DNA from 2 places in the Mesorhizobium sp. P3_A2 genome. Region 1 is predicted to be linked to the other one. Evidence: riboswitches for the same ligand, from Rfam matches in the RefSeq annotation. Region 1 holds a riboswitch; the other holds the start of a gene.
What was found. A riboswitch is a leader RNA that binds a small molecule or an ion and turns the genes downstream of it on or off. The one in region 1 is predicted to bind cobalamin.
Positions count from the first base shown of each region.

Region 1 (3,398 bases):
GACGCCAGGGCAATGCAGGCACTCGTTGAAGTTCTCCCAAAAGATCTTCCAGTTGCAGTTCATCACCTTGCGCAGGACATGGCCTGATACCAGCGTTTCCAGCGGCCAGTTGCCGAGATTGCCGGATGCCGGATCGAAGGATGACGTAGCCGTACCGTCGACGCTTTCAGCAAGGTTGATGAAGACGAAGCCGCGCCAGACCGACAGCGCCACCCGGTAGAGCGGATGATCGGCCTTGTTGAAACCGTCGGGCAGCGATTTCGAGGGCACGCGCACCAGATCGCCGCGCAGCGAATAGGACCAGGCGTGGTAGGGGCAAGTGATGAGCCGCGCCTTCAGCCGGCCCTCGCTTTCCTGGCAAAGCTGCGAGCCGCGATGCCGGCAAGTGTTGTGGAAGGCGCGCAGTTCGCCGGTGTCGTCGCGCAGCACGACGATTTCCTGCGTGCCGACGCGAAATGTTCTGAACGCCAAAGGCCGGGCAAGGTCGGCCTCGCGGCAGACGAGCAGCCAGTTCTTGTACCAGATGGCGTCGAGATCGCGCTGGTAGGCGCCGGCGTCCCAATAGGCCGAGGACGGCAGCGTCGGCTCTAGCCGGGTCAGGCCATTATAGGGATCGCGCTCGCTCGGGCTGGGTTGCATGGCCGGTTTCCTCTAGGGATACGCCAGCCGACACCCCGGCAAATCGTTTGTCAATCAGGGTGCCGCATTGCCGGTTTGGGGCACGGCGCATAATCATCTCGTGACAATGGGGATTCGGAAAATTGGCCGCACGACAGATGTCGCTTACGCCCGAGCTGGTCGCGCGCTGCTGGCGCGAGATCAGGGACCCCGGACCCGACCCGGAGGCGCTGCACCTGGATGACAGCGACTATGATGCGCTGCTGGATGAATTGCAGGCCGAGCTCCCTGACAGCGAACCGCTATGGCTGTTCGGCTATGGCTCGCTGATCTGGAAGCCGGAAATCGATTATGTCGAGGACCGCGTTGCCCTGGCACGCGGCTGGCACCGGTCTTTCTGCATGAACATGACGCGCTGGCGGGGCACCAAGGAAAGCCCCGGCCTGATGATGGCCCTCGACAGTGGCGGCCAGTGCAAAGGCGTCGCCTTTCGGCTGACCCACGACAACAGGCGCCAGCAACTGGGCAAGCTATTCCGGCGCGAAGTCACGCTGAAGCCGACAAGTTACCGGCCGCGCATGCTGAAGCTTGCAAGCGAGGCCGGGCCGCTCAGGGCGCTGGCTTTCGTCATCAACCGCAACGGCCTGACCTATTCCGGCCCGCTCGACGAGGCGAAGGTCGTCGACAGGCTGGCGACATCCTGCGGGCACTGGGGGTCGGGCGCCGACTATCTCTACAACACGGTGAAGAATCTGGAGGAGCGCGGCATTCACGACCGCCATCTGTGGCGGCTGCAGCGGCTGGTCGCCGAGCGGATCACCGCCTTGAACCCGTAGCGCCGCATGGCGCATTCGCGCTGTTGGCCGGCGGAATTTGGTTTGCCGGATGCGGCTGTTTCAGCCTATAGTCACGCATGTCGTCGGTTCCATTAGGGACCAAGAGGGAATGCGGTGAGGGCTGACTTGTTGCCCAATGCCGTGGCTGCCCCCGCAACTGTGTGCGGTAGTCCTCTCCAAGCCACTGAGGATTTTTCTTCGGGAAGGTGGGGAAGGGCGCTGATCCGCGAGCCAGGAGACCTGCCGGCGACAGGGAACTGACTTCGATGCCCTCGGGTGGAGGGCGAAAGGACAAGATATGAATACCGCTTCCGTTTCCCTCGGCGCTTCCGTTTCCTCGCAGTCGCGCTTCATGCAGCTGGTGCTCACTGCATTTCTCGGCCTGTTCGTTGTCGGTGTTGTCGGCTTCTCGCATATCGATGTGGTCCACAACGCCGCGCACGACTATCGCCATTCGATGGCTTTTCCCTGCCACTGACGAGGAATTGACATCATGAACCTGTTTCGCAACGTCGTGTTTATCGCGGCGATCGCCGGGCTCGTGGCCGGCGTCGTTCTCGCCTGCATGCAGGCCTTTGCCACCGACCCGCTGATTTACCAGGCCGAAGTTTTTGAGAAGGCTGGCGGCCACAAGCACGACCATGCTGCGGCACCGGCCGCCAACACCACCGATGCCATGAGGAGTGCCGCACCGGCGGAAAACGCTATGAGCTCAGCCGCACCGGCGCCGGTCGAAGCGGCGGCTCCAGCGGAAGACGAAGGCTGGTCGCCGGCCGATGGCTTCGAGCGCTTCGCTTTCAGTGTCGTCGCCAATATCGTCACCGGCATCGGTTTCGCGCTGATTCTGGTCGCGGTTTCCGAGTTCGCTGGGGGAATCGGCAGCTGGCGCCAGGGCGTGTTCTGGGGCTTGGCCGGCTTTGCCGCGTTCACGCTGGCGCCGGGCCTTGGCCTGCCGCCCGAACTGCCGGCAATGCCGGTAGCCGACCTCATGCAGCGCCAGATCTGGTGGTGGGCAACGGTGGCGGCGACAGCGTCTGGCCTGGGCCTCCTCGCCTTCCGCAAGTCGCTGCCGTTGGCGATCCTTGCCGTGGCTTTGATCGTGGCGCCACATATTGTCGGTGCGCCGCAGCCGGACAGCTTCGTGACGGCAATCCCGGAAGGCTTGCACCATCAGTTCGTGGTGGCGGTTACGGTGACCAATCTGGTGTTCTGGCTGGTGCTTGGTGCTGCCATCGGCGTGGTGTGCGCGCTCCGGCAAGAGCGCGCACGCCGAAACCCTGGCGACGGCGCTGCCGCCGCCATGGGCCTATATCGCCACCGCTGAAGCCTATGACGACGAAATGCGCGAGCGCATCGCGCAACACAGGTCGTGGCGCGGCGAAGGCTGGGCGACCATCGATGCGCCGCTCGATCTTGCAGGCGCGCTCGAAGCGCTACCCGACAACCAGCCGGTGCTCGTCGATTGCCTGACGCTGTGGCTGACCAACCATATGCTTTCCGACCATGACCTCGACGCAGAATGCCGGCGGTTGGCCGACGTGCTGTCGCGACCGCGCGGGCCGTGGTTCGTGGTCTCCAACGAAGTCGGACTAGGCATCGTGCCCGATAATGCACTCGCGCGCCGGTTTCGTGATGCGGCCGGCCGACTCAACCAGCAGGTCGCGGCGTTAGCTGATACGGTGCTATTGATGGTGGCCGGGCTGCCGCTCAAGGTGAAATAATGACCGATATCGACGCAAAAGACGAAGAACGCCACCGTGCCAAGATGGCCAAGCGCAAGGCGGTGCAGGATGCCGAGGTTGCGGAAAAAACGGTCGAGAAGGGACTGCTCATCGTCAACACCGGGCCTGGCAAGGGCAAAACCACAGCTGCCTTCGGGCTGGCGCTGCGCATGCTCGGCTATGGCAAGCGCGTCGGTGTCGTCCAGTTCATCAAGGGCAAATG
Region 1 is NZ_JBFUGC010000001.1:256,038-259,435, reverse strand. Features, by position in the region: gene AC1DXM_RS01210 (aromatic ring-hydroxylating oxygenase subunit alpha) at 1-639, opposite strand, end outside; gene AC1DXM_RS01205 (gamma-glutamylcyclotransferase) at 762-1,454, shown strand; cobalamin riboswitch at 1,522-1,716, shown strand; gene AC1DXM_RS01200 (CbtB domain-containing protein) at 1,753-1,932, shown strand; gene AC1DXM_RS01195 (CbtA family protein) at 1,948-2,778, shown strand; gene cobU (bifunctional adenosylcobinamide kinase/adenosylcobinamide-phosphate guanylyltransferase) at 2,675-3,175, shown strand; gene cobO (cob(I)yrinic acid a,c-diamide adenosyltransferase) at 3,175-3,398, shown strand, end outside.

Region 2 (3,398 bases), on a different contig from region 1:
AGCCTTCACGGCTCGAGCGCTCCTCGATCATGAAGCCGAGCGACAGGCCGGGCATATGACCGCCGAGCAGTTCAAGTTCCTTGCGGAAGATGATCTCTTCCGCACGCCGCGCGCAATTGACGAAGCCGACATCTGTCCATGGCGCGCAGTCGTTCAGCCAGCGCAGCATCGACATCATCGGCGTCACGCCGGAGCCGGCCGAGATGAACAGATATTTGGCCGCGGGGTGGCTGTGCAACGAGAAGTCGCCGGCCGGTCCGTAGGCCTTGACGTGCGAGCCGGGCGTCAGATGGTCGAACATCCATCGCGTGCCTATGCTGCCGGCCTGCGCCTTCACGGTCACCGCGATCGAGAACGGCCGCGACGGCGACGACGACAGCGTGTAGGTGCGCATCAGCGGCCCGTCCGGTGTCGGCAGCTCCAGCGTCACGAACTGGCCCGGCTTGTAGCGGAACCAGGTCTGGTTGTCGGAGCGGAAGGTGAAGGTCTTGACGTCAGGCGCCTCGTCGCTGACGCCGATCACTTCCAGCACCTGCAGCCTGTCGTTCCACGGCGCCATCTGGTCGAGATGGCGATAGAGCCCAAGATCCGTCATCGCATTCATCCCTCTGTCCTTTTTGCTCTGCTCATGTCGTGATCCCAAAACCGCGATACACTTTTGGGCGACATGAGCTCACGCGACGCTGCGCAGCGCCGGCCGGCCGCCTTCGGCGAGGCGCGGACCGATGAAGGCTGCATACCATTCGACGAACTGGATCACGCCGCCCTCATGCAGCTCCGAATAGGGGCCAGGCTCATAGGCCGGCGACAGGATGCCGAAGGCGTTTTCCTCAACGATGCGGCGGTCCTGGTCGTTGGTTTCGGTCCAGACATGGGTGAGCTCTTCAAGATTGTAGTCGACGCCCTCGACCGCATCCTTGTGCACCAGCCACTTGGTCGTCACTGCGGTTTCGGTGGCGCTGATCGGCAGCACCCGGAAGGTCACTGCATGGTCGATCAGGATGTGATTCCAGGTCGTCGGATAGTGGTAGTGCATCAAGGTGCCGATGCGGTCGGCGGCAACAGTGTCTGAGAGGTTCTTCGTCACCGCGCGCTTTCCCGTCATCGTGTAGCTGACGGCATCGCGCAGCAGCGGCGCGCGGGTGGCGCGGTATTGTCCGGCCGGATCGATGCGGAATTTGCTCGGCAGGCCCGCCGCTTCGCATTTCGCCCAATGCGCCAGCATCTCCGGATCGCTGTCGGCGCCCTGCACGCCGGTTACCGTCGGCGCTTCCGGGAAGGTCTTGCAGAGTTCCGGATGGTTGCCGGCGCAGTGGTAGCACTCGCGGTTGTTTTCCCAGACCAGCTTCCAGTTGCCCTTCTCGACGATGGTCGATTCGAAAGCGATCTTGGCTTCGCTCAGCCGGTGCGGCTTGAGGTAGGGCTCGATCATGGCCCGCATCGGCGCGAAGTCTGCGGGTTCTTTCGCCAGGCAGATGAAGACGTACCCGGCCACGCTTTCGCAGGCGACCGGCTTCAGGCCGAACTGGCTCTTGTCGAAACCCTCGGCCATCTGGCGGGCGAAGAGCAGGCGGCCATCGAGCTCGTAGGTCCACTGGTGATAGGGGCAGACGAGCTTTGCCGCCGTGCCTTTGTCGGTGTTGCAGACGCGACTGCCGCGATGGCGGCAGGAATTGTGAAAGGCGTTGATGTTGCCCTTCTGGTCGCGGACGAGCACCACCGGATAGTCGCCGATCTGCACAGTGATATAACTGCCGGGCTTCGGCAGTTCGCAATCATGGCCGACGAACAGCCAGTCGCGATACCAGATCAGCTCCATGTCGAGCTTGAAATAGTCCGGGTCGGTGTAGAAGGGTTGCTCGAGCGAAAAGCCTTGCTTGCGGCCGTTCAAGAGCCTCAGCATATCGTTGCGCGCATCCATAGTTCTGTCCTCGTGGTTTAAGGACTGAACTTGGTGGTGATGGAGGAAGGATCGGCCGCAGGCCGGCAACACGCCGGGCATGCGCTATCCACCTCTTGACCGCCCACCGCGATCAGTCGAGTTCAAGCATCTCGGGCTGGTTTCCGGGCTCTGGAGTTGTCCTTGCGGACCATCGCGACACCTTCCCAGGCTTCTCGCCCAGTGGTCTCCCGTTGCGACTTGAACTCCACCACCGTTGCGGGGGCAGCGCCGGATTCTGACCGGCTTCCCAATTCTCCGCTCCGTCGTCACGAAGCGGCACCTGAGATGCGATCATCTAATCACGGCAGCGATCGCGACATCGGCATGAAAGCGACATCGTCTCCATGCGGCGCGACACGCACGACAAACGCGGCGGCAGACGATCGTGGGGCTGACGGTGTTGTTTTCGGGGCGGATCGCGGCCCTCGCAACTCACTTCGAATCAGACTGCCGACTAAGGAAAAACACGTCAACGGTATCGAAAAGTGACTATTAGCAGTTTCTAAAATCGAACCGAACGGTTCGTTTCTGTTGACAATGCGTGCAGGACAGTGTGAACGCTGACGCCCGGACACACTCGGTGAGCCGGATGGCATGGCCACATAAGCCTTTGTATTATTTACATAAAGTAAGATGGTAGGCATGCTTATGAAAATTACAAGAGGTGAAATCATGGCCCAGCCGGAACAACTTCGTGATTGGAAACCAGCCTATGGCTTTCCCACATCGGGGCTGTCCGAACGACGCGAATTGCTCCCACCACACGCCGCTAGACGGACAGCAAAACTGGAGTACTAAAAATGAAAAAGATCATCCTTACTGCCGCGGCCGTTTTGGCCATCACCGGCAGCGCCTTCGCTGGTAGCGACAATTATGGTTCCAATGGTGCGAACCAGCCCGCTGCCGCGGTTGACAGCTCGTATACGGCTTCCATTCAGAAGTCGGCGCCCGCTGACAAGCAGCCCGTCGTTCAGGGCAGCGACCGCAACCTCTTCGGCCGTTAACAGCTGATCCCGATCCAAACAAAAGCGTAGCGGCCTATCCGCCGGTCTTGGGATCTCGAAGAAATTCAGGAGTATTTAAAATGAAAAAGATCATCGTTGCTGCCGCCGCCGTTCTGGCCGTTTCCGGCAGCGCTTTCGCCGCCAGTGACAACTATGGTTCGAACGGCGCCAACCAGCCTGCGGTTACGTCGACCGATAGTGGCCACACGGCTTCGGTTGCGAAGTCGGATTCGGCTGCTCAGGCCCCCGCACAGGGCGCCGACCGTAACCTCTTCGGTCGCTAACAGACGATCGGGATCTGACCTCAGAGTTTTTCGGACAACGATCCCAGTCGAACATCGAACAAGCTGCAGAGCGGCGTGATCACCAACCGCTCTGCCACATGATGAAAATTCAGGAGACTTGACATGAAGAAGATCGCTCTTGCTGCCGCTGCGCTTTTGGTTGCCGCC
Region 2 is NZ_JBFUGC010000005.1:13,317-16,714, reverse strand. Features, by position in the region: gene AC1DXM_RS13035 (FAD-binding oxidoreductase) at 1-595, opposite strand, end outside; gene AC1DXM_RS13030 (aromatic ring-hydroxylating oxygenase subunit alpha) at 674-1,921, opposite strand; cobalamin riboswitch at 2,039-2,241, opposite strand; gene AC1DXM_RS13025 (DUF680 domain-containing protein) at 2,743-2,946, shown strand; gene AC1DXM_RS13020 (DUF680 domain-containing protein) at 3,027-3,230, shown strand; gene AC1DXM_RS13015 (DUF680 domain-containing protein) at 3,354-3,398, shown strand, end outside.
Region 2: linked by a shared signal. The riboswitch ahead of AC1DXM_RS13030 (aromatic ring-hydroxylating oxygenase subunit alpha) and the one ahead of AC1DXM_RS01200 (CbtB domain-containing protein) in region 1 are both predicted to bind cobalamin.